3 regions of the Vibrio panuliri genome follow, and region 3 is predicted to be linked to each of the others. Evidence: predicted binding sites of a transcription regulator. Region 3 holds the regulator's gene; each other region holds the start of a gene.
What was found. Region 3 encodes CRP, which controls carbon source genes, mostly activating them, when cyclic AMP is high. Its sites were predicted from a motif close to TGTGANNNNNNTCACA; they were not measured.
Positions count from the first base shown of each region.

Region 1: the regulator CRP is predicted to act here: its motif matches at 1,211-1,226, upstream of mlc (sugar metabolism global transcriptional regulator Mlc).
Region 2: the regulator CRP is predicted to act here: its motif matches at 1,872-1,887, upstream of GZK95_RS02865 (NupC/NupG family nucleoside CNT transporter).

Region 1 is NZ_AP019654.1:2,141,321-2,151,893, forward strand. Features, by position in the region: gene mlc (sugar metabolism global transcriptional regulator Mlc) at 1-1,132, opposite strand, end outside; gene GZK95_RS09700 (patatin-like phospholipase family protein) at 1,387-2,544, opposite strand; gene cydH (cytochrome bd-I oxidase subunit CydH) at 2,558-2,650, opposite strand; gene GZK95_RS09710 (sodium-dependent transporter) at 3,348-4,823, shown strand; gene GZK95_RS09715 (MetS family NSS transporter small subunit) at 4,820-4,915, shown strand; gene GZK95_RS09720 (hypothetical protein) at 4,992-5,375, opposite strand; gene ptsG (PTS glucose transporter subunit IIBC) at 5,636-7,066, opposite strand; gene GZK95_RS09730 (TatD family hydrolase) at 7,511-8,278, opposite strand; gene holB (DNA polymerase III subunit delta') at 8,269-9,231, opposite strand; gene tmk (dTMP kinase) at 9,231-9,863, opposite strand; gene mltG (endolytic transglycosylase MltG) at 9,868-10,573, opposite strand, start outside.
Region 2 is NZ_AP019654.1:607,766-618,338, reverse strand. Features, by position in the region: gene GZK95_RS02865 (NupC/NupG family nucleoside CNT transporter) at 447-1,730, opposite strand; gene GZK95_RS02860 (TatD family hydrolase) at 1,935-2,708, opposite strand; gene GZK95_RS02855 (BMP family lipoprotein) at 3,034-4,029, shown strand; gene GZK95_RS02850 (ABC transporter ATP-binding protein) at 4,140-5,699, shown strand; gene GZK95_RS02845 (ABC transporter permease) at 5,699-6,823, shown strand; gene GZK95_RS02840 (ABC transporter permease) at 6,826-7,791, shown strand; gene GZK95_RS02835 (DUF5363 family protein) at 7,827-7,976, opposite strand; gene yaaA (peroxide stress protein YaaA) at 8,001-8,774, opposite strand; gene GZK95_RS02825 (alanine/glycine:cation symporter family protein) at 8,928-10,361, opposite strand.
Region 3 is NZ_AP019654.1:262,951-273,523, forward strand. Features, by position in the region: gene astD (succinylglutamate-semialdehyde dehydrogenase) at 1-29, shown strand, start outside; gene GZK95_RS01205 (DUF1338 domain-containing protein) at 136-927, shown strand; gene crp (cAMP-activated global transcriptional regulator CRP) at 1,080-1,712, opposite strand; gene GZK95_RS01215 (phosphoribulokinase) at 1,943-2,812, opposite strand; gene GZK95_RS01220 (YheU family protein) at 2,973-3,185, opposite strand; gene GZK95_RS01225 (hydrolase) at 3,251-4,225, opposite strand; gene GZK95_RS01230 (TIGR02444 family protein) at 4,222-4,707, opposite strand; gene GZK95_RS01235 (ABC transporter ATP-binding protein) at 4,704-6,626, opposite strand; gene kefG (glutathione-regulated potassium-efflux system ancillary protein KefG) at 6,761-7,387, shown strand; gene kefB (glutathione-regulated potassium-efflux system protein KefB) at 7,371-9,167, shown strand; gene GZK95_RS01250 (YheV family putative zinc ribbon protein) at 9,240-9,434, shown strand; gene slyD (peptidylprolyl isomerase) at 9,523-10,098, shown strand; gene rpe (ribulose-phosphate 3-epimerase) at 10,190-10,573, opposite strand, start outside.

The DNA.
Region 1 (10,573 bases), 1.4 Mb from region 3:
AGAAGCGAGACTCAACTAATTCTAAATCAAGGTGATAAACGGGTAAACTCTGCTCTTTAATACACTGCTGGATAGCTGGATAAAGAATCTCTTTAGCTTGGTTAATCGCACCGCCAATCAGAATTTTTTCTGGGTTAAACAGGTTAATCATCAAAGCCGCAGCAGAACCTAGATAGCGTCCGAGTTTTTCAATCACATCAACCGCAAGAGGATCGCCATTCACAGCCGCCTCACAGATCTCTTCAACTGAAACATCATCAATGTCTGCAAGAACCGATGACTCACCATTTGCAATACGTTCTTTGACTTCATCGCGAATCGCTTGGGAGCTCGCTACCGTCTCAAGACAACCGCGGTTACCACAATGACAACGCTTACCGTTAGGATCGATTTGGATATGCCCTAACTCACCAATATTGCCATGACGCCCTTGTAAAACTCGGCCATCAAGAATGATCCCTGCACCCAAACCATGGTGAATTGAAATCAGAACTGAGTTTTCGTTTTCTTGCGAGTGACCAAACAACTTCTCCGCCAGCGCCCATGCTCGCGTATCGTTAGCAATAAACACTGGTAACCCGGTCGCTTTGTAAATTTCAGGACCGAGGGCAAGATTCTCAACATTGTAGTGCGGCATTTGCAGCACAATGCCCTGCTCAGAGTTAACTAAGCCTGGTAGTGTAACGGCAATGCTGGTCACGCGATCAAGTTGATCGGAATAGGTCTGGAAGAACTCTTCAATTTCGTGCAGTAAACGGGCAAGTACATCTTCTTGATCGATTTCATGAATATCAATCTTATTATCGATCAGCACATCGCCGCCAAGTTCATGCAAAGCAATCGTCAGATATCCACGCCCAAGACGCATTGATAAGAACTGCCAACCTTCATTATTCACTTGTAAACCGACAGCAGGACGCCCACGACTGGTCGCTTCCTGAACAGTGGTTTCATGAACTAGGTGTGCCTCAATCAACTCTCGGGTGATTTTCGTAATACTTGCTGGCGCAAGTTCACTCTCTTTCGACAAGTCGATTCGAGATATAGGGCCTTTTTGATCAATGAGTTTATATACACGGCCAGCATTGACCTGCTTGATGTGATCAATATGGCCAGGTTGAGCCATGTACATATAAAGAAACTCCGAGAATCAACAACTAACTAATTTTTTTACTTTGCGAAGTAATTGTGAAGCGCCTTGGTAGATCGCCGTGACAGGCATCACGTATAAGACTAATTGTTTGTGTTCCCTGTCATATAGCGGAGCAATAAATTCCTCCGCAAACATATTATTTTGCGTTGTGAAAAAATTGAATTTTTAGAGCTTCTACACAATTTTGCATAGATATTGACCGCAAATGCGCAAAAAAATTTGCAGTCATACAATTACGAAGTGAAATTAAACGCGTTAGGCAAACGGGTAAGACCGCATAAATCGAATGACTCAACGCAGCGCAATCCTGCATCTAAACCAAGCTGATAATCGTGCAGAATATCTTCTCGGCTACTCATCAGTGAACTGGAAAGTAATGGTTGTGATGGCGCAATCTGCACGATATAGCAATCATCTGGTGGAGACAGAAGGAAATCCCGCGTTAACGAATATGTTTGATAATGTACCATCAACATATCCATTAGACTGGAATCAAAGCCATCGCCCAAAAGGTGGCTCAAACGGTAGATATCATCTGCGCCAAACAACCAGCGTCCACCATTGAGTGAATCGAACAAATGCTGCTGCTTTTCCTGCTTCGAACGCTGTACTCGCTCGTTAAAAAAGACGTTCCAGTCGTTTTTCCATTGGCTTAACTTCTGTTGCCAATGTTCTTGCACCAGATTTAACGAATCACGATACCACTCAACATTGGTCTGCTCGCTCACCAAAGGTTCGGGAATCGGTGTATCGTCTTCTTCGGTACGTATCACCACAATGCAGCGCGCACCTTGCCGCCACGCCTCTTGCACGGGAATTGAAGCAGACACTCCCCCATCAATATAACGCCCATGACTAAACGCCACTTCGCGCTCATACAAGCGAGGTATTGCACAACTTGCTATCAGTACCTTTTTCCAATCTTCACCCAGCATCGGTAAGTAGCGGTCAATTAAACGCGTTGAATCCGTCACTGCCGCAAAAGCTTGTCGTGAGCCGAGCACTCGTCGCCCCATATCAATATCAAGACGATATGGAAAATCACAGATCTGCTCGAGCGCCCAATCCAATCCTAGGTACTGCTTACGTCGAATGTAACTAAACAGATGGAAAAACTCAGCAGAGGTGGTGAGTTCCAGAATAAACGACCGACCGATCCCTTTTTGCCGGCATAGGAAAGCGGACAGGTTAAGCGCCCCCGCAGAGGTGCCATAAAAACGGTGAAAAGGATCAAAATCAGAAAGGAGAAACGCATCCAAAACACCAGCGGTGAATATGCCTCTTTGTCCGCCTCCTTGAGCGACCAGAGCGTTCACTCCACTGGTGTACTTGGACAGTCGATCGATGTCGACCAAACTAGCAGTGTTCGTAATAACACCGCTGTTACTCATTTACAACGGCCTCTTAAGCGGTTGCGATGGCAATAATACCAAAGCCAATTAGTACAGCAAAAATGGTCGCTGTAATGACTAATGCATACTTTAGATCTGTTTCCATAAGCACCTCCCTTTACGCTTAACAAAAAAATAACACTTGCTTGAAAACCATTCAATTTATGCGTTTTTTTTGAGTGCAATTATGACGCTACTATCACATTTAGATTAGCTCAAATGAAAGGATATGCGTATGAAACTGACAATTTTAGTGATCAGTCATTCAAACCACCTATTCGTGGCCTTCCAGTCAAAACGCCAACCCATATGTGTATTGTTTTACTGTTGGCTCACGTACTAGCGAAAAAACGAAGGGTTCATCTAGAAATCAGTCATACTCGCTATCAATTAAAAAAGTTTATTATTTCAACAAAACTCTTCTCTTAAGTTATTTATCTAGGTTTAATCGGGATGAAACCACATCAATTGACCACAACAAAGCCAAACACACAATTTATACACCATAAAGAAACCTAACGTTAACAGTTCGATTCTATTGCCATAACCACATTTTCTCGTTAATCTTTGCCTTACGCGTAGCTGATTATTTCAGTTTTCGCAAACACACATCGTAATATTAAGAACAATATTCTGAGTTTTCTTTAGGCCCATAAAATTTAAATTCAAACTTTTGCCATTTCATGGATGATAGAGCAAAGCAACATGTGTGATTTACAGCACATTATTTCCTACATTCAGAACTAGGCAACCAAGCCTAAGAAAAGCTTCATATCTCAGGGAGTTGTATACAGGAGTCAACTATGAAGCGAGAACAATGGGGATCCCGTGCTGGATTTATTCTAGCGGCAGTAGGATCTGCTATCGGATTGGGTAACATTTGGCGTTTCCCATATATGGCCTATGAGAATGGCGGCGGCGCCTTCTTCATTCCTTACCTATTTGCCATGCTGACCGCTGGTATTCCATTTATGATTTTGGAATTCAGTATGGGTCAGAAGTATCGTGGCAGCGCACCAAAAACATTAGCTAAGATCCACAGTAAGTTCGAATGGCTTGGCTGGTTCCAAGTTGGCGTCGCGGCAGTTATCGCCATCTACTACGTTGCGGTCATTGGCTGGGCTATCTCTTACTTTGGGATGTCATTTACCCAAAGTTGGGGAACCGACACAAACGCTTTCTTCTTCGGCGAGTACTTAAAGCTTGGGGGTGACAACTCTCCAACAGCATTGGGTAGCATTCAGTGGAAGATCGCGATTGCGATGCTCATTGCATGGGCAATCACCTATGCGGCAATCGTCGGTGGCGTAAAAGCGGGGATTGAGCGTGCCTCGAAGATCATGATGCCAATTCTGTTTATTATGGTATTACTGCTTATTGGTCGCATGATTTTCCTACCAGGCGCACTGGATGGCGTGAACTATATGTTTGAACCAGACTTTAGCAAGATTTGGGATGTAAAAGTTTGGGCTGCCGCGTACGGTCAGATCTTCTTCACTCTAAGTATCGGGTTTGCCATCATGCTGGCCTACTCAAGCTACTTGCCTGAAAAGTCAGATATCACCAACAACGCCTTTATGACCGTGTTGATTAACTGCGGCTTCTCTATCTTAGCCGGGATTATGATTTTCTCTGTGCTAGGTTACATGGCGCAAGAGCAAGGCAAACCACTTACCGAAGTTGTATCGGCAGGTGTTGGCCTCGCATTTGTTACCTTGCCAGCTGCGATTAATCTATTGCCAGCACCTTATGTTCTTGGCCCACTGTTCTTCTTTGCTCTTGTAGTAGCAGGTTTAAGCTCACATATCTCTATCATGGAAGCCGTCACTTCTGCGATTATCGACAAGCTTAAGTGGAGCCGTAAAAAAGCGGCCAATGTCGTTGTTGGCACGGGTGTTATTCTCTCTATGGCATTTGCAACCAATGGCGGTCTGTTACTACTAGACCTCGTGGATCACTTCGCGAACAACGTCGGCATAATGGTTGGTGCGTTGGTTGAAGTCGTACTGATGGCTTGGCTATTGAATAAAGTGCCAAGTGTCCGCGAATACGTCAACGCGAAGTCTGACTTTACTATTGGTCAATGGTTTGATGTCTGTATCCGCTTTGTCACACCAGTGATGCTAGCCATCATTCTAGCCACTAAGCTACAAGCGCTATTTACTGAAGGCTATGGTGGTTATGACTTAACTCTTGGATGGGTAGTGATGGGTGCATTACTTGTCTTCGGATTCATTATCAACGGCGCATCAAGCAAGCCACAGGAGGTACAATCATGACAACAGGTGCAATTATTATGATGGTGATTGGGCTAGGCATCACTTGGGGTGGCGCGGTTATCTGCATCAAGCGAGCGATGAATAGAGAGTAACCCTATTTCACTGATAAATGCCGGCGTCATGCCGGCATTTTTAATCGCGGTCCACTGATGCAACAAGCAGTCGTGTTTAAAAATGGTATTTTGCACCCAGTGCCGCACCAATATCTAGCTTCCATCCCTTGTGCATATTTAACTCAGGTTGCACTTGTCCATACAGTTTCCAGCCATCACTGACTTGATAATTGATGCCTAGTGGGACTCGAGCGCCAAAACCATCTTCCCATTCCCCCCAAGCGCCGACACCAACATACCAACTTATCGGTTCGTCACTCTCAAACTGGCCCGTTTTGGCGATGTAGTCAAACGCAGCGCCTTGATTACCGATAATAAAACGGTACTGATTATCGAGTTCAACGACCACACTCAATTGCTGGTCAACCGCAAGCCCTACTGCCAACTCTGCTGGTTGGTTATTGCTCGCCTGTGCTACGAACGTCATTGCACCTAACATGCTACCTAGGGCAAACCTCGTTACCACTGCTTTCATTTGTCCTCCGACTTAATGGTTGTATCTGTACCCCTCTATTGTCGTGGTAGAGCCCGTATATAAGTCAGAGCAAAGTTAGCCTAAGGCTAGGTTCAAGAAAAGGTGGCAGGAAGTATGACCTGATGGAGTGCAACGGATAGCACCATTAGTGATGAGCAGAAACGAAAAAAGGAGGCCTGAGCCTCCTTTGTATACCTATAGGGGAAGGTATAATTCGTTATAGATTAGTGGTTACGAATCCACTCATCCATTTCAGTTTTTAGGTTGTCAGACTTAGTACCGAAGATAGCTTGAACACCACCTGCAACTACTACAACGCCTGCTGCACCTAGTTTCTTAAGTTGGTCTTGGTCAACGGCTGCTGTATCAGCAACTGCAACACGTAGACGAGTGATACATGCGTCTAGACCAGTGATGTTTTCTTTACCGCCGAATGCCGCAACTAGTTCACCAGCCATGTCTGAGCCAGAAGTTGCTGCTACTGCGTCATCAGATTCGTCTTCACGACCAGGAGTCTTAAGGTCAAGCGCAGTGATAACTGTGCGGAATACCACGTAGTAGATAGCTGCGTAAACAAGACCTACAGCGACCATTAGACCCATCTTCTGAGAGTTACCAGAAAGAACTAGGAAGTCGATTAGACCGTGTGAGAATGAAGTACCGTGTACAAAACCTAGAGTGTTAGCAACCACGTATGCAGAACCAGCTAGTAGAGCGTGGATACCGTATAGGATTGGAGCAACGAATAGGAATGAGAATTCGATTGGCTCAGTAATACCTGTTAGGAATGAAGTCAGAGCTGCTGACGCCATGATACCCATTACTTTCGCGCGGTTTTCTGGTTTAGCACAGTGAGCAATCGCGATTGCTGCAGCTGGTAGACCAAACATCTTGAACATGTAACCGCCCGCTAGCTGACCGAAACCGTTGCCCGCTGCGCGAGAAGCTTCGTCTGCTACTAGGTAACAAGTTAGTACGCCGTTTTGAGTTTCGCCTGCTGCGTTCACACAAGTACCCGCTTCGAAGAAGAATGGTACGTTCCAAACGTGGTGTAGACCGAATGGGATTAGAGAACGCTCAACTACGCCGTAGATACCGAACGCTAGTTGTGGGTTTTGGTGTGCAGCCCAGTCAGAGAATGCAGAAATTGCACCGCCGATTGGTGGCCATACGATAGATAGAACAACACCTAGGATGATTGCAGCAAAACCAGTGATGATTGGCACTGCACGCTTACCTGCGAAGAAGCCTAGGTATTCTGGAAGTTGGATCTTGAAGAAACGGTTGAATGCCCAAGCAGCCACACCACCGACAAGGATACCACCTAGTACGCCTGTGTCGATCTTCTCAACGCCCATGATGCCAGCCATAACGCTTAGCGTAGCAACCATGATGCCGTAACCAACGATTGCTGCAAGACCTGCAACACCGTCGTTGTTTGTGAAACCAAGCGCAACACCCACAGCAAATAGCAGAGCCATTTGACCGAATACTGAGCCACCCGCTTGTTCCATTAGGTTAGAAACGATTTCTGGGATAAAGCTAAGATGAGCTGCACCTACACCTAGTAGGATACCTGCAACCGGAAGCACCGATACTGGAAGCATCAGAGCTTTACCGACTTTTTGCAGGTTAGCAAAAAGGTTCTTAAACATGATTATGCTCCTGAAAGATTATTAGAGTTATCTGGGCTCTAACGGCACACCCCCGTAGCCTAAATGTTAGCACCCATTGAAAATGTAACCACTTGTAACGTTATATTTTCTGCCTCTAAATATATCTTGAGGTTCATCGCATTTGCTAGTGGACAATTAATTTTAATTTCAAACTAATAGATAGATCACACGCAAAAACACATTTTAACATACAAAAAACGCGCTTAAATTATTGATTTATAGAAATTAATTTCAAAAAAGCATTAATTTTAGCCGTCGAATAAAATACCACTCAATGTTATTTTTTATCACAAAATTACACTCGCTCGATTTTTAATCGAGATGGTTAACATTTAACGTTTTCAATCAACATAAAATCGTTTACATCAAATTTATTCAACTAAAAAAGGGGCTTTCGCCCCTTTTTTAGTCATTTTCCATTTTCTACTTCAAAAAAAGATTTCGGAAGTTTTCGCTGGTTTTTTGCCCAACCTGAGATAAAGCGACACCTTTGAGCTGCGCAATGTAGGCCGCGACCTCTACAACGTAAGCTGGTTGGTTCTGCTTACCGCGATGAGGGACAGGTGCTAAGTACGGAGAATCGGTCTCAATGAGTAAACGTTCGAGCGGAATGTTTTTGACCACTTCTTTAAGCTCGGTGGCTTGCCTGAATGTGACGATCCCTGAAATAGAGATATAGAAACCAAGTGCCATCGCAGCCTCGGCAAAAGCCATATCTTCGGTAAAACAGTGAATCACCCCACCACATTTCTCTGCGCCACCATTGCGTAAGATATCTAACGTATCTTGACGCGCATTGCGAGTATGAATAATCAGCGGCTTGTTCAACTCGACCGCCAACTCAACTTGTTGCTCGAAACGTTCAAGTTGCAGTGGTTTAGTCTCAGGCTGATAGTGGTAATCTAACCCCGTCTCACCAATCGCAACAACTTTAGGATGTTGAGCGTATTGCTGCATTAAGTCGAAACTAAAATCACTCTCCACATCTAACGGATGTACGCCGCAGGAGGCGTATACGTTATCAAAAGGAGTGATCATTTCGATCATATTTGGGAAAGCGTCTAGCGTAACGCCTACCGACAAAAGTTCCGTGACGTTAGCAGCTTGCGCTTTGGCCACCACATCTGCAATCCCTTGATGTAATTCTTGATAGTCCAGCTTATCGAGATGGCAGTGAGAATCTACGAACATGTTTCCCCGTTAAATTTAAATAACCAGTCTAAAATCAGTAATTCACGGTTAAGTCCCGTGTGCTCAGTCAGTTGCTCTATCAACTGTTGCAATGCCTGAGTCTGTTGATATAACAGATTATAATCAATTTGCTCAGACAACGCCTTTGCCCCAGGTACCGCTGAAGAAGACAATAAAGCAAAATGCGCTTTTTGGGCGTCAGTCAATAAATACCACACCCACTGTAATGACTTTTCAATATCACCACTAAGCTCCTTTGCTAGCTTCACCGCATCACCGCCTCGGCAGACAATATCGGTAAGTTGCCGCTCAATCTCAAGGTAGCGTTGCTGCTCCCCTTCTTCGATAAACCTTAATGTGTTTAACGGTGAGTGACCATTAATATGCACCGCATAACTCGGTACGCTCTGTTGTGTCTGTGTCGCTAGCCAATCCGCTAACTCAGCCGCATCTGGAGCGCTAATATGCCATTGCTGGCAACGGCTGGTTATGGTTGGTAACAACTGACTCGCAGCACTACTGACCAGCAAAAACAGACAGCTTGGTGACGGAGTCTCCAGTGTTTTTAGTAATGCGTTGGCAGCAGATTCATTCATGACATCTGCGGGTTGGATGACGATCACTCGATAACCAGACAGTTGCGAAGACTCTTGTGCGAGTCTGTTACAATGTCGAATTTGATCGACCGTGATCGCCTTCCCTTCTTTCTCAGGTTTTACCCAGTGAAAGTCAGGGTGATTGCTTGACTCCATCAGTTGACAGCTATGACAAAAACCACATGGCTCAGAAGTGTAATTGCTGCACATCACGGTTCGGCTGAACAGCGATATCAACTGTTCTTCACCAAATCCAGGCTTAGCAATCAACAAGGCGGCATTGGGGAAACGCTCAGCCTCTAAATGGGTCTGCCATTGCTGCCATAATGGTGTTAACCATGGATAAAGCGACGTCATTACTTAGTGTCCAACCATTGCTTGAGCGCGTTCTGAATATCTTCCGCAACCTTTTCCATCGCTTGCTCTGCGTTGATGACGACAATGCTGTCATCACTCGCGGCGATTTCTAGGTAGCGTTCACGAGTGCGGTCAAAAAAGCTCATGTCCATTTTCTCAATGCGGTCTAGCTCACCACGACCACGAGCACGCTCTAAACCCACACGCGGGTCTAAATCAAGGTAGAGAGTAAAGTCTGGCTTAAACTCGCCCAACGTGGTTTCACGCAATGCTTGCATTGTCTTACGCGGGATCTGACGACCACCGCCTTGATAAGCTTGCGAAGACATGTCGTGACGGTCACCCACTACCCACGTTCCTTGAGCAAGAGCAGGCTTAATGACATTCTCAACCAACTGGACACGAGAAGCATACATCATCAAAAGCTCCGTCATATCTTGCAGAACTTCACCTTCATGCTCTTGCTTAACCAGCTCACGTAGCTTCTCCGCTAACACGGTGCCACCAGGTTCACGAGTATGTCTAATCGATTCGATGCCCGCTTGCTTGAGTACATCGAGTACCGCATTAATTGCCGTACTTTTACCCGCGCCTTCAAGGCCCTCTACAACGATAAATTTAGCTTGTTTCATAAAATTATTTGTTACTTCTTAAGTGTCGTAAGTAAGCACGCACTGCGCGATTATGTTCGGTCAGGTTTTTAGAGAACACATGTCCTCCTTTACCACTGGCGACAAAATAGTAGTAGTCACTATCTTCAGGGTTGAGTGCCGCTTTGATCGATGCTTCACCCGCCATCGCGATTGGCGTTGGTGGCAGCCCAGCGATCACATATGTATTGTATGGTGTCGGTGTACGGAGATCTTTTTTGCGGATGTTGCCATCGTACTTATCACCCATACCATAGATAACGGTTGGATCGGTTTGCAAACGCATGCGCTTATTGAGGCGATTGACGAAAACCGATGCGACACGCTCTCGTTCAGACTCAACCGCCGTCTCTTTCTCAATGATTGAAGCAAGGATTAACGCTTCATAAGGAGAGGCAAGAGGCAACTTATCTTGGCGGTGCTGCCAAGCTTGATCCAGCACTGATTGCAGCTTATTTGCAGAGCGCTTAAGAATCTCAAGGTCAGAAGTACCGTAGGTGTAATTGAAGGTTTCCGCGAGGAACAAGCCTTCCAGTTTGTCATGTTCAATACCCAGAGCTTTGGCTATCTCTGCCTCACTCATCTGCTTGGTTTTGTGCTCAAGATAAGGGGCATTTTCAAGAATTGTACGCCACTCACTAAAGCGTGAACCTTCGACAAACGTCAGTGAAAACTGATGCTCTTTGCCCGTT
Region 2 (10,573 bases), 340 kb from region 3:
ACGGACTTGGTTCCTTGAAGACTCGGCGGCAAATAGCGAATTTGCCCCAATTGCTATCCTTGTCACCGCACAGTACCAGTTTGGCCTATGGCACAACAATCTATGATTGCGGTGTCTTTAATAGCATATAAAGCCACAATTGGCTTGTTCTATATGCTGGGTCAGGTAAATCATTTACCTGCTAGTGAGAATTCATTGCTAACTTGAACGCAATTTAATCCAAATTCTATCAATGACGCTTACCTTATAAAGAAACCGCGCAAAACTGTAGTAGCAAATAGAGCGCAAACGGTTTGTATCTCAAAATTCTTTAACCCTGTATTCATCGCAGTTCACACCTGACATTCAAGCAAAAACGAATACTGGTTAAAAACGAAAAATGCCCCGCAGCATATCAGTGCTACAGGGCATAATTTCAAATGGCGTCTATATTAAGCTAACTCTAATTACAGAGCTGCAAGGCTTAGACAGAAGCCTGCAATTGTTGCTGCCATTAAGTTAGATAATGTACCAGCAAGAACCGCTTTCATACCCATGCGTGCGATATCACCACGACGGTTTGGAGCCAAGCTACCTAGACCACCTAGTAGAATCGCGATAGACGATAGGTTAGCAAAGCCACAAAGAGCAAACGAGATAATAGCAACTGTCTTCTGAGACATTACTTGGCCCGTTTCAGCAACAACTTGAGCAGTTTCACCAATGTATGGAGTGAAGTTCAAGTAAGCTACGAACTCGTTGATAACCAGTTTTTGACCGATAAATGAACCAGCAACGATCGCTTCATCCCATGGCACACCGATTAGGAATGCTAGTGGAGAGAACGCGTAACCTAGGATAAGTTCTAGTGTCAGTTCAGGCATACCGAACCAGCCACCAATACCACCTAGCATGCCGTTCACAAGTGCGATTAGGCCAACGAATGCAATTAGCATTGCACCAACGTTAAGTGCAAGTTGTAGACCTGATGCCGCACCGCCTGCTGCTGCGTCGATAACGTTGGTTGGCTTGTCGTCACCACCGTCCATTGCCGCTTCAATATCTTCTTCAGGCTTGTCAGTTTCAGGGTGAAGGATCTTCGCGAATAGTAGACCACCTGGTGCCGCCATAAATGACGCTGCTACTAGGTACTCTAGTGGCACACCCATTGATGCGTAACCTGCTAGAACACCACCAGCTACTGATGCTAGACCACCACACATTACTGCAAATAGCTCAGATTGTGTCATCTTAGGTACGAACGGACGAACCACAAGTGGTGCTTCTGTTTGACCTACGAAAATGTTAGCTGCTGCAGACATAGATTCAGCGCGTGATGTACCTAGTGCTTTTTGCAAGCCGCCACCAAGGATCTTGATAACCCATTGCATAACGCCTAGGTAGTACAGAACTGAAATAAGTGCTGAGAAGAAAATCAGTGTTGGAAGTACACGGAACGCGAAGATAAAGCCGCCGCCACCAAATACTTCGAACATCTTGTCAGAAACAAGACCACCGAATAGGAAAGAGATACCATCGTTACCGTAGTTGATAACGTTAGATACACCTTGAGAGAAACCGTTTAAAAGGTCGCGACCCCAAGGTACGTAAAGAACAAATGCACCAAGTGCGAATTGGATAGCGAATGCGCCACCCACTGTTCTTAAGTTGATAGCTTTACGGTTAGATGAGAATGCAAATGCAATAGCAAGAAGCACTACCATACCGACTAGGCTCATAAACAGGCTCATAGTTTATGACTTCCTTATGTTATTTGTTGGCGTGTTACAAAGTGGAGCTCAAAAGCGTCGTGGATTATACTTATCAAGCCCAGTAAAAATAGTACTCAAGTCGCATTTTTTACCACACAACACGACATGTACATTAACAACTGAGACAACAATCACAAAACGCAACCGTTTAAATGGCTAATTTAGCATTTGCTTAATAAAAAATTAGCCAATTTCAAACATTTTCCGGGCCGATTTTGCTGTTTTTTGGGTAATCGTTTGCTCAGTTTCATTTCGAAGCAATATAAAAGAAGATAGAACATCTTTGGCAAATTTGGGCTGATTTACCTCTCCTTGATAGCCATAAAGTGGCATATCTGGCGCATCTGTTTCAAAAACAAGACGTTCAAGCGGGAAACGAGCGAACGCATCGCGTGTTTTTTGCGCCCGTTGGTATGTAATTGACCCTCCAACTCCAAGACACAACCCTTGCTGTATATACTGCATGCCAAGCTCATAGCTTCCCGTAAACCCGTGCACAATGCCGCCGCGAGTTAATGGGTACTTTTTCAGCAGTTTGAGTAACTCTTGGTGCGCTTTTCTCACATGCAGCAATACTGGTAATTGATATTGCTGCGCCAACTTTAATTGCTCTATCAACACATAAGTTTGCCGTTCTTCGTCATTGCGGCCATGGTAAAAATCTAGTCCACATTCGCCAATCGCGACGCACGTTTCTCCTTGTTCTAAACGCTCACGCATTACGACCAACTGATCGGCACTTGTTTCGGAGACAAACATCGGATGAATGCCGATCGCCCACTCCACCATTGCATGGTTCTTGGCATACTGTTTAATCGTCGCCCAATTACTGGCATCAATCCCAGGAACGATGATTTTCGCAACACCAGCCTGAGTAGCCTCAACGAGAGCCTGTTCAAGATTGATGCCTTTTTGCACCATTAGGTCCAAATGACAGTGGGTATCCATCAAGTTCATCAGCAATTTCCCCTCAACACAAAAAATCATCCTTTTTGCAACAAATGCGTACATCACAATTATGAGTAATAGATTATCCACGATAACGTTTTCTATTGATATCCATCACGATTTTGTATTCTTAACTGGTTTTAAATAAACCAAGCAAACGATAAAATGGCTAGTTAATGGTCGGAGCTGTTATCGCCTCGCCCTTTGTCCAATGGACACAAAGTTGACCCTATTTACTCTATGTAGCGAAACATTGATTTCATAATTGTTGGTTAATTGTGAAAACAGAGAGCAGCTACTTTCATATCGAATTTGCACTACTAAGGATCTGATAGTGAAAAACCCAATTCTGAAACTCTCTACTCTAGCACTTGCTATGTCGTCATTCAGTGTTTTCGCAGCTAAGCCCGCTGTTGTTTATGATACAGCCGGCAAGTTTGATAAATCATTTAATGAAGCGGTTTTCCAAAACGGTGTGAAAGTTTTCAACGCCGACAAAGGCGTCACTGTACGTGAGTTTGAACCGCAAAACGAAGCGCAACGCGAACAAGGTCTACGTCGTCTTGCAAGTCGTGGTTTCACACCAATCGTCGCGGTTGGCTTCAACATGTCATCTGCCGTTGAGAAAGTGGCAACCGAGTACCCAGATATTCAATTCACCATCATCGACTCTGTAGTTGATAAGCCAAACGTGCAATCTATCGTGTTCAAAGAGCACGAAGGTTCTTTCTTAGTTGGCGCACTGGCAGCTCGAGCATCAGCAACGGGCAAAGTCGGTTTTGTTGGCGGTATGGATATCCCTCTAATTCGTAAGTTTGAGTGTGGTTACCGTCAAGGTGCACATTATGCAAACCCTAATGTTGAGACATTCCTAAACATGACTGGTTCTACGCCAGCTGCATTTGCCGATCCAGCAAAAGGCTCTGAGTTGGCTAAATCTCAGTTCTCTAAAGGTGTTGACGTTATTTACGCTGCAGCAGGCGGTACAGGCATGGGCGTTTACCAGGCAGCGAAAGATGCCGGCAAGTTCGCTATCGGTGTTGACTCTAACCAAAACCACCTACAACCAGGCACGATGCTAACGTCAATGGTTAAGAAAGTGGGTGTTGCAGCGTACAACTCTTGGGATCAAGCAGAAAAAGGGACTTGGACACCAGGCGTTAAAGTTCTCGGTCTTAAAGAAGGTGCCGTAGAGTGGGCATACGATGATTACAACAAAGATCTCGTTTCTGCTGAAGACCGTGCTTACCTAGAGCAAATCCAAGCAGACATCGTGAGCGGTAAAGTTGCTGTCCATGATTACATGTCTAACAACTCATGTGACATCTAAACCGATTTGTAACGCTTAAAGCTGGTCCTCATTGAGGTCAGCCTAGCAATACGATAAACGCCGCTGCTGACGTAGTAGCGGCGTACTGTTATCTAAAAAGGCTTTATCCTGTGACACAAACTATTGCGATAGAACTCAATCGTATCGACAAGCGATTTGGTTCAGTACATGCAAACCGTGAAATCGATTTGAAAGTCCCTGCTGGAACTATCCATGGCATTATTGGCGAGAACGGCGCGGGCAAATCGACTCTGATGAGTATTATTTACGGCTTCTATCACGCTGATTCTGGCTCAATGTCAGTCAATGGCGCTCCATATAAACCAAATAACTCTCAAGATGCTATTCGTGCCGGGATTGGAATGGTGCACCAACACTTTATGTTGGTTGATACATTTTCAGTATTAGAAAATATTATCTTAGGGGCGGAAGAAGGCTGGAAGCTAGACGACACCCTATCTAAAGCTCGTCAAAAGCTTGAAGCATTGGCGAAAGATTACGGACTCGATGTACCGTTAGACACGCCTGTTGGTCAACTACCGGTTGGTCTGCAGCAACGAGTAGAAATACTGAAAGCGCTTTACCGCGGTGCAAAGATACTGATCCTCGATGAGCCAACAGGAGTACTCACCCCACAAGAAGCGGATCACCTTTTCCGTATCCTTGATAAACTGCGCGAACAAGGTACGACGATCATGATCATCACGCACAAACTGCGTGAAGTACTTGCGATTACCGATAACATCTCGGTCATGCGTCAAGGTGCAATGGTGTCACATGTTGTTACCGCAGAAACGAATAAAGAGCAACTAGCCGAACTGATGGTCGGACGTAAAGTACGCCTAAAGGTCGATAAGCAACCTGCAGATCCTAAAAAAGAGCTGATCACGGTTAAAGATCTACAATACTTCGACCACTCTGGTGTCGAACGCGTGAAAAAGGTCAGCTTCTCGGTACGCCAGGGAGAAGTTGTCGGTATTGCTGGTGTTTCCGGTAATGGCCAATCAGAGATCCTGAGTCTGCTGTCCGGGATTATCACACCAAGTTCAGGTTCTATCCTGCTTAACGGCAGCGAGCTAACCGCAGCTACCCCACTCGACCCTCAACAAGTACGAGCGATCGGTGTTAGTCACATCCCAGAAGATCGACACAAGCAAGGGTTGATCAATAAGTTTTCAGCCAAAGAAGCCTTTATCTTGGGTCACCAACATTTAAGTCAATATAACCAAGGCTTCCTACAAGATAAGAATGCGATTGAAAAAGCATGTCAAACCAGCATGGATAAGTGGGACGTACGCCCAAATGATCCATCGTTGAAAACCGCCAACTTCTCAGGTGGCAACCAACAGAAACTCGTGATCGCTCGTGAGATGGAGCAAGATCCAGATGTCATTCTTATTGGACAACCAACTCGTGGGGTCGACATCGGCGCGATTGAGTATATCCATCAACAGGTCATTGCCGCACGCGATGCCAACAAAGCGGTGTTATTGGTTTCAGTCGAATTAGATGAAATTCTCGCACTCGCAGATCGCATCCTAGTAGTATTTGATGGCACCATCGTTGGCGAAGTCGCGGCTTCACAAGCCGATGAAAAAACCCTTGGTTTGATGATGGCAAACATTCTGCCTGAGCATCTTCAGCAACCTGAAACGCAAGGAGCGCAATAATGAGTCAAGCAAAAGTACCTGCTTGGGTAACCATGGCGCTACTGCCTGCAATTAATGTGTTGGTGGCGTTTTTAGTTTCTGCATTGCTATTTATCTACATTGATATCAACCCAGTCGATGCGGCAAAAGTTATGTGGACCGGCGCTTTTGGCTATGCCGAAGGTCTCGGTTATACCTTGTACTATGCCACTGGTTTTGTCTTTACCGGCCTTGCAGTTGCCGTTGCCTTCCATGCTGGTCTATTTAACATTGGTGGTGAAGGGCAAGCGTATATTGGTGGTTTAGGCATCGGTCTTATCTGTCTGACGCTAGGTGAAGTCGCTCCTTGGTGGGTTGTCTTCCCTGTCGCGCTCATTGTTGGTGGTGCTTTTGGTGCGGCATGGGCTTTTATCCCTGCTTATCTGCAAGCAAAACGCGGTTCACACATCGTAATCACAACCATCATGTTTAACTTTATCGCCTCTTCACTTATGGCCTACTTACTGGTGGATATTTTAAAACCAGAGAACACCATGGCGACAGAAAGCCGAGTGTTTGCTGCAAGTAGTTGGCTGCCGAAGATGCACGAAATCTTGGCGGTATTCGGTATTGAAACTGCGCCAAGTCCACTTAACTTAAGCTTTATCTTCGCTTTACTCTGCTGTGTATTTGTTTGGTTGCTAATGTGGAACTCTCGCTGGGGTTACGAAATCCGAGCGGTCGGAGCCAACCCTACCGCAGCTGGCTATGCGGGCATTAAGTACGTCAAAGTGATTGTGCTGACCATGGTGATCTCTGGTATGTTGGCAGGTTTTTTTGGCCTCAACGTACTGCAAGGGGAACTGCACCAAATCAAGCTCAACTTCGTTGAAGGCTTTGGTTTTACCGGTATCGCTGTCGCGTTAATGGGGCGTAATCACCCAATTGGCGTTTTACTAGCGAGTTTGCTGTTTGGTTTCCTCTACCAAGGTGGTGCGGAGCTAAGTTTTGAGTACGGCGTTGACCGTAACATCGTTGTTGTGTTGCAAGGTTTGGTGATTCTCTTCTCTGGCGCCTTAGAACATATGTTTAGACCTCACTTAGAACGTGCATACCTCAAGTTTGCGGCTAAGAAACACCAGCAACCAACTGAGCAAGGAGCCTAAGCGTGTTTGAAACCATTATCTTAATGTTGGATGCAACACTGCGTGTTGCGACTCCTCTTATTCTGGCAGCCCTTGCGGGGATGTTCTGTGAACGTGCAGGTATCGTTAACATTGCATTAGAAGGTAAGCTGCTTGCCGCGGCTTTCACCGGCGCCGCAACGGCCCACGTGACTGGCTCGGCATGGTTAGGGCTTGGCGCGGGCATCGGTATCTCGATACTACTGTCATTGCTTCACGGCTTTGCCTCGATCACACACCGTGGTGATCAAGTCGTCAGTGGTATGGCAATCAATATCCTAGCGACAGGTTTAACCATTACCCTAGGTCGCCACTGGTTTAATCAAGGTGGTCAAACACCAGCCTTGTCTGGCGATGCTCGCTTCGCTCCGATTACCTTGCCTGGCGCTGATGCACTAGCTGATGTTCCTGTGATTGGTTTGCTTTATTCGGAGTTGATCAGTGGTCACTCGATTCTGGTGTACCTACTCATCGCAATTGTTCCCGCTACTTGGTACTTGTTATTTAAGACACGCTTTGGTTTGCGTTTACGCGCGGTAGGTGAGTCACCATCAGCGGTCGACACTGCAGGTATTTCTGTGGCCAAAGTGCGTTACTCTGCGGTAATTATCTGTGGCATCTTGGTTGGTATCGGTGGGGTTTATCTGTCAGTGGCTCAAACTGCGCAGTTCATCCCTAACATGAGTGCCGGTAAAGGCTATATGGCGCTGGCAGCTTTGATCTTTGGTAAGTGGCGTCCGTTCACCGCCATGGGGGCATGTCTGCTGTTCGGTTTCCTTGATGCTCTAGCGATTCGCATGCAAGGTGTCACTATTGGTGACTTCCCAATCCCTGTACAAGCTATCGAAGCAATACCATATATTCTAACGGTATTCTTACTAGCGGGCTTTATCGGTAAGGCTATTGCACCGAAGGCGATTGGTGTCCCTTACAGTAAAGAGCGCGAGTAAGCGTAAAGACGAATATTGAAAAAGGGAGTGATGCATCACTCCCTTTGTTTTTGCTCTTTATCTTCAGTCTCTGATGACGAGTCAGAGCGATAAGGTACGCAGCTTCGCTTATGCTCAGGGGTTAATCCCATTGAATGACACCACGCATCATATCGAGTAATCAAACGTTTGAACCACTGCCACATATCAACCCCTCTCGTCTCACATGATCACTGCTCTTCGCGCTTAAACACCAACTCTGTCGGCGAAGATTCTTCCTCAACAAAGTAGTAACCCGCCACATCAAACTTAGTGAGCTCGGCAACACTACTGATGCGGTTTTCGATGATATAACGTGCCATCATGCCGCGCGCTTTTTTGGCATAAAAGCTAATTACCTTGTACTGACCATTCTTACAATCTTTAAAGATTGGCGTAATCACTTGAGCATCAAGAGATTTAGGTTTAACTGCTTTAAAGTACTCATTGGACGCAAGGTTGACCAACACATTGTCACCTTGCGCTGAAATCGCTTGGTTAAGCTTGTCGGTAATCGTATTGCCCCAAAACTGATAGAGGTTGCTGCCCTTATCATTCGCCAATTTAGTGCCCATTTCCAAGCGGTATGGCTGCATCAAATCAAGCGGCTTCAGTAAACCATACAAACCAGACAGCATACGCAGGTGCTGTTGTGCATAGTCGAAATCATCGTCGGTTAATGTTTCCGCTTCAAGTCCTGTGTAGACATCACCTTTAAACGCCAAAATCGCCTGACGTGAATTCTCAGGAGTAAATGTCTCACTCCATTCTTGAAAACGTCCAACGTTAAGATCGGCAATCTTGTCGCTTACCTTCATCAGGCTAGCAACATCGGCTGGTGTCAGCTGACGGCATACGTCAATTAGCTGCTTAGAGTATTCAATCAACTCAGGTTGGGTATATTTTTCTGTGGCAAGCGGCGACTCATAATCAAGAGTCTTGGCAGGAGAAACAACAATCAGCATAACTTTACTCTATCCATATTCACTATTGTTATACCCAAATATACCGCCCTAACTAGATGCAACATATGGGTTTGACTTGTTAGATAGAGTACAAAAAAAGCCATGCATTGTCTGCATGGCTTGATTGATTAGTTCAATAGCTTTTAGCTATGACTAGATATCTTTCTTTGGATTGTCCCAAATACCTTCTTCAAGTTGTGACTTGAGCTCAGGGTAATCGTTGGCATCAAACGTTGGTAACTTGCCTTCTTTCAACTGACGGTTGTAGTCTTTCGCCAGTTTAATAACCGTACCAGACAATAAGATAATCGCGACTAAGTTAACAATCGCCATCAAACCCATCGACACGTCTGCAAGTGACCAAACCACTGGCAAAGATGCGAGTGCACCGAACATCACCATACCAAGTACAACCAAACGGAAAAGTCCTAAACCCGCTTTATGGTTATGCTCTAGGAACAATAAGTTGGTTTCTGCGTACGAGTAGTTGGCAATAATGGATGTAAAAGCAAAGAAGAAGATCGCAACGGCAACAAAAATACCGCCCCATTCACCTACTTGTGAGCTCAATGCAGCCTGTGTCAGTTCAATACCTGTTACAGCGCCACCTGGCACAAACTCGCCAGACATCAGGATAATCGCTACGGTCGCTGAACAAATCACGATAGTATCCATAAATACACCCAGCATTTGCACATAACCTTGTGATGCAGGATGCGGTGGATACGGAGTCGCGGATGCTGCTGCGTTTGGTGCAGAACCCATACCCGCTTCGTTCGAGAATAGACCGCGCTTGATACCATTAATCATGGCTTGTGCAATCGCATAACCTACACCACCAGCCGCAGCCTCTTGGAAACCAAACGCGCTCTTTACAATCAAAGTCAAGATTGCTGGTAGTTTCTCAATGTTTGAGAACATCACAAACAGTGCAAGCACAAGGTAGGCCAATGCCATAACTGGCACAATAAGTTCTGCCACGCGAGCAATACGCTTGATACCGCCGAAAATAATCACCGCAGAAAGTACCACAACCGCAATACCAACGTACTTATCTTCCCATCCGAACGCGGTATGCATCGCATTCGCGATCGAGTTAGCTTGTACTGCGTTGAACACCAAGCCAAACGCAATAATTAGGAAAATCGAGAACAATACGCCCATCCAGCGCATGCCAAGACCTTTTTCCATGTAGTAAGCTGGACCACCACGATAGTTGCCATCGTCGTCTTTGGTTTTGTATAGCTGTGCTAGTGTGCTTTCTGCAAAAGCGGTTGCCATACCCAACATGGCAATCAACCACATCCAGAAAATAGCACCCGGACCGCCAGCGGTTAAAGCAACTGCGACGCCCGCCATATTACCTGTACCAACACGTGCAGCAAGACTTGTACAAAGGGCTTGGAAAGAAGATATACCAGCGTTGTCTGCTTTTCGACTGTTCTTTAGAACTGAGAACATGTGGCCAAAATGGCGAAATTGAATAAAACCAAGGCGGATAGTAAAGTAAACGCCCACACCGACCAAAAGATAAACTAGAATAGAACCCCAAAGCAGGTCATTCATTAAATTAATTAAGTCTGTCATAACATCCTCAAAGTGAGTTTCGCCAATCCTTGCGTCCCTGCCTTCCATCTAGCTGCGTACTGAGTGTCAAGTTATGCCCAGTATTTATGATTTATTCTTTTACAGCTGAGATATGTAAAACTCGCTTCATGCTTCCCTTTTACGTATCGACGTATTTTTTGACGGAGCGGATAATGCAGGGAAGCCTAGCAAAAATCAATATGCAACCAAAT
Region 3 (10,573 bases):
AAACGCTGACACCGGGTATAACAATGTAAAAAGCATAGCTAGGTCACACAGGATAATACCTTGGTGACCTCGTTCTTGCACTAGACTATCAGTAACAACAAAGAAACATCCCCTACACAGAGACAAGGAGGCGTTATGACGCCAGATAGGTTGTTCCAGTTGCTTTGGGAGGATTACACCTCGCGCCTTTGTCCTTCTGCGGGCAACGTCCACAAGTTACTGCAAGAAGATGAGCCACTAATCAATGACCATATTGCCCTGCGCACCTTTAATTTACCGCCAGTGACAATGGAGGTATTGGCTCAACCATTTTTAGCTCTCGGTTATCAAGAAGCGGGAGACTATCTATTTGAAGCGAAAAAATTGGTCGCTAAACATTACCAACACTCAGACCCAAACTTACCGAAAGTATTTATTAGTCAGTTAAAAGTAGAGGAGTGTTCGACTGAGTTGCAGGCGATAGTGCAACAGTTGGTCTCGCAAGTAGACCGAGAGGAGACACAAAGCGTTGAGTTTTTGTATTCCGGGCGACCTTGGCCGTTGACTCATGAACAATATCAACAGCTTGCGCAGGAAAGTGAATATGCAGCTTGGTTAGCGGCACATGGTTATGGCGCTAATCACTTTACGGTGAGCGTGAATCAACTCAATCAGTTTGAGCAAGTACAGCAGGTGAATGATTACCTCAAAGCCTCGGGTTTTGTGATTAATCAATCTGGTGGTGAAGTCAAAGGGTCTCCTCAACTCTTACTTGAGCAATCTTCTACCATGGCAGACAAGGTGCAAGTTGACTTTGATGATGGTGTTGCGCTGATCCCCGGTGGTTTTTATGAATTTGCCAAACGCTACCCAATGAGCAATGGAGAGCTATATTCAGGTTTTGTCGCCGCTTCAGCCGATAAGATCTTTGAGAGTACCAACTCATAAACGAAGGGACTTCGTTTGAGAATAGAGAATAGAGAATAGAGAATAGAGAGGGGGGGGCGTCTCGGCTCTACAATCTCGTTTCTCAACTCTCAAGTAAAGAAAAAGCCACCCGAAGGTGGCTTTAGCAATTTTACTCGTTCAATTCGTGTGAATTAGCGAGTGCCGTACACAACGATAGTCTTACCGTGAGCAGAGATTAGGTTCTGCTCTTCAAGCATCTTCAAGATACGACCAACGGTTTCACGTGAGCAACCCACGATTTGACCGATTTCTTGGCGAGTGATCTTGATTTGCATGCCGTCTGGGTGCGTCATCGCGTCAGGTTGCTTCGCTAGGTTAAGTAGCGTTTGAGCGATACGACCAGTTACATCTAGGAATGCTAGGTCACCTACTTTTTGGCTAGTCACTTGTAGACGACGAGCCATCTGAGAAGACAGACGCATAAGAATGTCTGGGTTTACTTGAATCAGTTGACGGAATTTCTTAAATGAAATTTCAGCCACTTCACAAGGAGACTTAGCACGAACCCAAGCGGTACGCTCTTGGTCTTCTTCAAATAGACCAAGCTCCCCGATGAAATCACCTTGGTTTAGGTAAGAAAGGATCATTTCCTTACCTTCTTCGTCCTTGATAAGAACCGCAACTGAGCCTTTAACGATGTAGTACAACGTTTCTGCTTTTTCGCCCGCATGAATTAGCGTGCTTTTTGATGGGTACTTATGAATATGACAGTGTGAAAGGAACCACTCTAATGTTGGATCGGTTTGAGGTTTACCTAGAACCATAATATCTCACTTCCTCTGCAGGGTACGCTTGCGCTTTCCATGTCCAAAATCGGGATAACTAGGATAAGAGCACTTTCTCAGTGCTGCAAGCTATCTTGTGTTTCGGTTTCAAATAGTATCCTTTTTCTAGAATGATTTCTTGATTTTAATAGGGTACTCGCTGCTATTTTATAAGTGAAAACGTGCACATGATCACGGTATGAAAAGTAATCGTGTTCTAACGCTGTTATTTAGCCAATTTTGCCCGTTTCAATTAGCTGCTGAAGAATCGGTCTGACGATCAGTTCCATGGCAAAACTCATTTTTCCGCCAGGTACGACTAGGGTATTGTGGCGAGACATAAATGAGCCATCAATCATAGCGAGCAGGTATGGGTAATCGACATTTTTGAACCCTCGTAGACGAATCACCACAAAGCTCTCATCCAAACTTGGGATGCCTTTGGCATCCAGTGGGTTGGATGTGTCGACGGTAGGCACACGTTGGAAGTTGATATGGGTACGTGAAAACTGCGGCGTTATGTAATTGAGGTAGTCATCCATTGAGCGAACGATAGAGTCCATTACCGCTTCACGTGAGTGGCCGCGATCTCGCGTATCGCGAACAAATTTCTGAATCCACTCTAGGTTAACAATGGGAACCATGCCAATCAGAAAATCAACATGATGGGCAACATTAACATCCCCATCGACGACACCGCCGTGTAAGCCTTCATAAAACAAGACGTCGCTATTTTCAGGAAGCTCCTGCCATGGGGTAAAGGTGCCCGGCATCTGATTGTAAGGGACGGCTTCGTCAAATGTATGCAGATAACGACGGACCTTACCGCTGCCGTCTTCACCGTATTGGCGGAAAAACTCGGCTAATGCGGGGAAGTCATTCGCTTGAGGGCCAAAATAGCTAATGTGGCGCCCTTGCTCACGAGCCTTGCGGATTTCTACGTCCATCTCTGGACGAGTGAAACGGTGGAAGCTATCTCCTTCAACCCAAGCAGGTTTTATGTCCATCATATTGAACATTTTGCGAAAAGCTTCTGATGTCGTCGTTGTACCTGCACCAGATGAACCAGTGACAGCGATAATTGGATGTTTTGCTGACATGACAAACCCTGTCTAAAACTCACGTTCCTGTTAATGTTGGCTAAGTGACAATAGACATGCTTAGTCACTTAGCTTTTACAGCAATATAACATGCTTTAACTTTTAAACTAAAAAATTATACTTTGCGTCGCCTATGGTTAGGTTATTAAAGATGCCTGATTTAGAACTTGTTTCTCAGTTGAATATCAACCGTTTCGTGTAACTCTGAAAAGACAATGACCGCTTCTCCTGAAGCGAGTTGAGCTTTAACTTGTTCAACTTTATCAGCCACGGATACTTCGATATCGCCATAATCCGTTCCTTCACGAAGGACAAATTCACGAATTAGATTATCGAGTGTTTCTGGAGCAATATCTTGCCAAGGGACAATCATAAATACCTCTTAATTTTATGATTACGGTGCTATCCCCAACACTTGTCGTTGCATTGGGGACGGCACTATGCCGTTTTTAATGGTTGATAGTAAGCGGGTAACATCTCTTCAAGCCAGAATCTCGGTTTTAATAACGACCCGGTGACAAAGCCGACGTGACCTCCTTGGTCGAGCAGGCGATAGTCGATGTTGTCAGGTAGGACGAAATGCGGAATGACGGCGTCAGTCATAAACGGATCGTCTTTAGCATGAATGATTTGCGTAGGCAGTTTGATTTGCTGAAGACGATGAATGCCTGAGCAGCGTTGATAGTAATCATCCGCATCTTTAAAACCATGCAGGGGAGCGGTGATAAGATCATCAAAATCGTACAACTTGGTCACGCGCTTTATGCATTGATACGTTAAGCCAAGCTCGCCTTTGAGCAACTGATGTTTGCGCAATGCATTTCGCTTAAGTGAGCGGAGTAAATAGGTTTTGTATAGTTTGGAGAAGCCCTGCTCAATACGGCTAGAACAGGCCGATAAATCAAGCGGAGCGGAAACGATAGATGCCGCATCGATGAGAGGCTCGTCTGCGTATTCCGCTAAGTAGTTTGCCAACATGTTCCCACCAAGTGAAATGCCCACTGCAACCTTGGTAGTATTGGTAAATTGTTGATTAAGATGCTCTAAGAAAAAGCGCGCGTCTTCGACTTCCCCTGAGTGGTAGGCTCGTGGTAGGCGGTTGGGTTTTCCGCTACAACCGCGAAAGTGCATCATCACAGAGAGCCAACCTTGCTTGGCGAACGCTGCCATCAAGCCATTGGCATAAGGACTGTAGAAGCAGCCTTCTAAACCATGAAACAAGACAAACAGCGGCTTGTCTCGCGCTTCTTTACTGTTAGGGTCTTCGCTCCAAGCGATATCAATAAAATCGCCATCTGGCGTATCAAGGGTTTGCCAAATAGGTTCAAACAGCGCTTTCTTACGAATAAAACGTGGCGCTAGGGTTTGCAAATGGGGGTTGGTAATGCCCGAGGCAGCAATAAATTTTGTCATAGCGTTTCAGTTGCGTTATCCGAAAAAGGTTGTGAAAAAACGGAGTACAAATGCTCTCCATCCAACTGACGACAATAACGAAGGGTTAGGGGCTCATCATCGGCATTGAGTAATGTCAGCCCATTAATGCAATCAACTAAGTCAGACTGTTGTTGCTTTTCTAGTTGTAATTCAAATTGCAGCGCCTCCCGATACAAGGTGTCGGGTAGGCTGCGTTTGCATTTTCTGCGTAATTCACGAAAGCTACTGAGCAGAATTTCAGAACGGCTCAAGCACTCTTCTACTTGAGCCCAATCTTGCGCGGCAATGGTTGCACCTTGCTCGTCCAACCATTTTAGCAGTAAGAGTAAGTTCACATTACCATGGTAGTGGTTTTGTAAGGATAAGCACGCCTCTTTCACTTCTCGCACACTGTAATATTGCAAGCTAAATTGCCATAGGCGTTCTAAGGTAAGTGAAAGATGTACGCGCTCGATACTCATTGACTGCTGAACTCCTGTTCCATCTGCTCTAGCTCTTCTTGGAGAGCCATCCATTCCATTTCGACGTCTTCTAACTCGGTTTTGCTGGAGGCTTGTATCGCGAGAACTTGATTAAGTTTAGCCTTATTTTCGGCTTCATACAGTGAGTTGTCCGCTAATTGTTCTTCAGCCTCGGCGAGTTTCTGACCTAACTTATCCATTTTATCTTCAAGTTTTGTCAGGTTTTTGCGAATCGGCGCGGTTAATTTGCGAAACTCTGCTTCACGTCGCTTTTGATCTTTTTTCGCCGCAGCGCTATTGGCGCTGTTCTTTTCTGGTTGCTCAGCTTGCGCTTCTCGACGGTCAGCTTTTTGCTGCTCTGTCAGCCACTTGTAGTAATCATTTAAGTCGCCATCAAATGGAGCGACTTGGCGATCGTGGACTAAGTAAAGATCGTCTGTGGTTGCGCGCAATAGGTATCTATCGTGCGAGACGATCACCATTGCCCCTTCAAAGGTTTGTAACGCCATGGTTAGCGCTTGGCGCATATCCAAATCAAGGTGGTTGGTTGGCTCATCGAGTAGCAACAAGTTAGGCTTTTGCCACACAATCAGCGCTAACACTAAGCGGGCTTTCTCGCCCCCGGAGAATGGTGCGACTTTCTCTAGTGCTTTATCCCCTTGGAAGCCAAAACTGCCTAAGTAATCGCGCAATTGCTGCTCGGTATGCTTAGGTGCGATTTGCATCATATGCTGCAATGGTGTTTCTTCAGGGTGCAGAGTTTCTAGTTGATGCTGAGCAAAGTAACCGATCTTCACGCCTTGTGAGTATGTCAGTTCTCCACTTTGTGGTTTGTGCTCGCCAGAGAGAAGCTTAATTAGCGTCGATTTACCTGCACCGTTGCGACCCAGTAGGCCAATACGACTACCCGGAACTAAGTTGAGACGGATTTTCTCTAAAATTAGGTTGTCGCCGTATCCCGCAGATGCTTCATCCATCATTATGATTGGGTTTGGTAACGCTTCTGGCTCGCGGAATTCAAAACTAAATGGGTTATCAAATTGCGCAGGGAGTACTTTCTCCATGCGTTCTAGCGCTTTGATGCGGCTTTGTGCTTGGCGCGCTTTCGATGCTTTGTAGCGGAAGCGGTCAATGTAACTTTGCATGTGTGCCATATGCTTTTGCTGCTTGGCGTACATTGCTTGTTGTAGGATCAGCTTTTGCGCACGTTGATCTTCAAATGAAGAGTAGTTACCGGTGTACTCATTCAAGCGTTGGTTTTCGACATGAACGATGCGCCCAACAATAGGGTCGAGGAAATCACGGTCGTGTGAGATAAGGATCAGCGTACCTGGGTAGTTTTGCAACCAGCGTTCTAGCCACATAACTGCATCCAGATCTAAGTGGTTAGTCGGTTCATCGAGTAACAGTAGATCAGAACGACAGAGCAGGGCTTGAGCTAAGTTTAAGCGCATGCGCCAACCACCAGAAAACTGGGTTAAGTTCCAGCTCATTTGCGGTTGGGTAAAGCCTAGACCATCAAGCAGTTCTGCCGCACGAGCTCGAATGCTATAGCCACCAATGGTTTCAATTTTGCCATGTAACTCCGCCACTAATGTACCGTTATCAGCTTGTTCAGCATCGACGAGTTGCTGCTCCAAAGCACGGTATTCACGGTCACCATCAATGACATACTCAAGGGCGGTACGATCAAGCGCAGGGGTTTCTTGAGCAACCCATGCCATCTCCCAATGGGCAGGTTTGCTAAAATTACCAGCATCAATAGAAAGTTCATCTTTGATCAAAGCAAAGAGGGTGGATTTACCACACCCGTTTTTGCCGACCAAGCCGACTTTATCGCCAGGATGGATAGTTGCAGATGCGTTGTCTAACAGGGGCTTGCCACCACGTAGCAATTGAATATCAGAGAAGGTAATCATAGCGTTCTGTTTTTTCTTTAATCGTTTCCGCACGCATAGTAGGAGGATTGGTAGAAAAAGTCGATCATTGCGTTATCTCTCTCAACCGCGTATAACAAAATGATAACGAAAATAAAAGGAATGCTGTACAAGGAATGGATTTATCAGCAACAGCTCAAGCTAAAGTATTAATCATTTACGCACATCCAGAGCCACAAACTTCGGTTGCCAACCAAGTCATGATCAATAAAGTGACTTCTCTGGAACACGTAACCGTGCGTGATATCTACGCCCTCTATCCCGACTTTTTTATTGATGTTAACGCTGAGCACGATGCATTGCTTGAGCATGACGTGATTGTTTTTCACCATCCGATGTACCTTTATTCATGCCCGGCATTGCTAAAAGAGTGGCTGGACCGCGTATTGGGCAAAAAAGGGTTTGCTTATGGAGAGGGGAGTGCCCTGCAAGGTAAATATTGGCGTAGTGTGATTACCACTGGCGGTAAAGAAGATGCCTTTGGTGAATACGGATACAACAAATACCCTCTTGAACAGATCTTACAGCCATTTGAGCTTACCGCAGCGCTATGTCGCATGCATTGGATTGAACCTTTTGTTCTCTATTGGGCGCGCAATGTTGCGGACTCTGAGCGTGAAATGCATGCAGAGCGTTATTATCAATGGCTAGCTGCTCCGTTGGTCGGCGTCAATGTGATTCGTGGAGAGGTGGTGAATCCACAACAAAGCGCAGTAGGAGGTCATAATGGCATTAGAAAGTGACTTTCTGCAAAGTAGTGCGATTTTTTTAACTGCTGCGGTTGTGGCAGTGCCATTGGCGCAACGGTTAGGGCTTGGCTCTGTACTTGGTTATCTGCTCGCGGGGGTGGCGATTGGCCCTTGGGGGCTTGGCTTGATTCGCGATGTTGATGCCATTCTCCATTTCGCCGAATTTGGCGTGGTCTTACTGCTATTCTTGATTGGCTTAGAACTCAATCCGAAAAAATTGTGGCAACTGCGTGGCCCGATATTAGGCTTGGGGGGGGCTCAGGTCGCACTCACTACTGCATTTATTGCCAGTGTCATCAATGTAATGGGGCTAAGTTGGCAGGTCAGCTTAACTATCGGCATGGGCTTGGCACTCTCCTCTACAGCGATTGCTCTACGCGTGATTGAAGAACAAGGACTTACTGGTAGTGAAACCGGACAGTCGGGGTTTGCGGTGCTGTTGTTTCAAGATATCGCAGTCATTCCTATGCTGGCGATGCTGCCGTTATTAGCAGGCAACACAACAGGCAACTGGCAAGATGGTTTATGGATGCTGGGTGGCGTGCTTGGTCTGCTGGTAGGCGGACATTTCTTGTTGAGCCCACTTTTCCGTTATGTGGTTGCCAGTGGGGTTCGAGAGCTCTTTACGGTCGCTGCACTGTTGTTGGTGATTGGCATTGCTTTGATTATGAAGCAGCTTGGGCTATCGATGGCGCTTGGGGCGTTTTTAGCTGGCGTACTGCTGGCTGAGAGCGAGTATCGGCATGAGTTAGAAATTGCCATTGAGCCGTTTAAGGGATTACTGCTTGGGTTGTTCTTTATTGCGGTTGGCATGGCGGTAAACCTTGGACTGCTTGCACTCCATCCTTGGACCATTTTATTGAGTGTGTTAGCTCTGATCACCGTCAAAGCTTTTCTGTTATATGCACTGGCGAGAGCCGCGGGAAGTCGAGCGAAATCTCGCAGCCGTATTGCTGCTATTCTCAGTCAAGGGGGCGAATTTGCGTTTGTAATTTTCACCGCAGCACAAAGCCAAAATTTGCTCACTGCCGAACAAACTGCGTTTTTGTTGGTGGTTGTGAGTTTGTCGATGGTGACGACGCCCTTGCTTTTGATGGGGCAAGAGAGATGGTATGCACTCAAACTTAATGCGGGTGATGACGGGGCGATCAGTAGCGATATTGTTGATAACCAACCACGAGTCATTATTGCCGGTTTCGGGCGATTTGGTCAGATTGTTGGTCGCTTGCTCTATGCCAACAAAATTAAGCTGACCATTTTAGAAAGTGATGCAAGTCAGATTAAGCTGTTGCGAAAGTATGGATATAAAGTCTTTTATGGCGATGCGACACAACTTGATCTTCTGCGGGCTGCTGGGGCAAGTAAAGCAGAGGCAATTATTCTGTGTACAGACTCTCCCGATGAAATCATGCAAATAGTCGATTTATGTAAGCAGCATTTTCCTCAACTAAAGATCTTAGCTCGCGCGCGCAGCCGAGTGGAAGCGTACCAATTGCTCAGTCATGGCGTGGACAAATACTCACGGGAAACGTTTTTGGGGGCGTTGGATCTCGGTAAGTTAGCGCTGATCGAGTTGGGCATGCATCCATATCAGGCTCAGCGCGCAGAATCTCATTTTAGAAAGTTGGATAATGCCATGCTCAAAGAGCTGTTACCCCAACATAATGAAGATAGGCAGTTAGCGCAAAGAGCAAAAGAGGCCCGCAAAGAGCTGGAAGAGATTTTTGGGCGTGAGATGGAAAATGATCAGCAGACGAAAAACTTCTGGGAATAACTTGAGTTTGAGCTCAACAACCGAGGTGTGGTCGCAGGTTATGTTGGACATTGATGAAGTAAAGAGTATCAAATGAAGAAACGATTTATCGCAGGAGCGAGTTGCCCTAAGTGCCAGCAACAAGACACATTACGCTGGTGGATTGAAAACAATATCGAGCTAGTAGAATGCGTTGATTGTGACTATCACGACCAGAGAAAACCGAAATCAGTAGAGGAAACGACTCGTGCTGATGAAAATATGATCGGCATTTTTAGGCCCGATTGATTGTGTTTCTCAATTTCATCCCCATAATACGCAGGGTAATGTTTTATTTCCCACAGTGATGGGATGCCAATAATGCCTTGGAGCAATTATGAAAATTGAAAAGAACGTAGTCGTAAGCCTAGCGTACCAAGTAAAACTAGAAGATGGCGCAGTTGTTGACCAATCAACAGTTGAAGCTCCACTAGATTACTTACACGGTAATAACAACCTGATTTCTGGCCTAGAAAAAGCGCTAGAAGGTAAAGAAGCTGGCGACAAGTTCGAAGTAACAGTGGCACCAGAAGAAGCTTACGGTGAGCACAGCGATGAGCTAGTTCAACGCGTTCCTGCAAACGTGTTCCACGGTGTTGACCAAGTTGAAGTTGGTATGCGCTTCCTAGCGGATACTGATCAAGGTCCAATTCCTGTAGAAGTGACTGAAGTTGACGGCGATGAAGTTGTTGTTGATGGTAACCACATGCTAGCAGGTCAAACTCTAACGTTTGAAGTTGAAGTTGTTGCACTACGTGAAGCGACTGCGGAAGAGATCGAACACGGTCACATCCACCAAGGTGGCGGTTGCTGTGGTGGTCACGATCACGACCACGAAGGCGGTTGCTGCGGTGGCGAGGAGAAAGGCGACGATCACGAATGCTGCGGTGGCGGCGGTTGCGGTTCTCACTAATCGCACTTTTTTGCTTAAAGCAGAATAAAAAGAAGCGCAGCCAGTTGGCTGCGCTTTTTACTTTCAGGCTTAGAGTCGTTGCTAGTGGGGGTTAAGCTGCAACAGGTTCGACAGTCAAACGACGGAGATCTTGCATTGTCTCTTGGTAACTTTTTTCTTTGCCAAAAAGTCCTGCAGTTCCCAGAATAAAGTATTCCACTTTCTCGCCGAGACGCTCGATCACTTCAGGGCTGATCGCCCCATCAATGGCAATCTTAGTATTGGTTCCTTGGCGTTCAATCATATCAATTATACGGTCAATTCGGTTGTAAGCATTTGGGATAAAAGCTTGTCCAGCAAAACCAGGGTTTACTGACATGACTAAAATGACGTCTGTCACATCCAGCACATCTTCAATCGCGCTAAGTGGTGTACCTGGGTTAATCGCCAAGCCGGATTTGATGCCTTTTGCTTGGATATTACCTAATGTACGGTG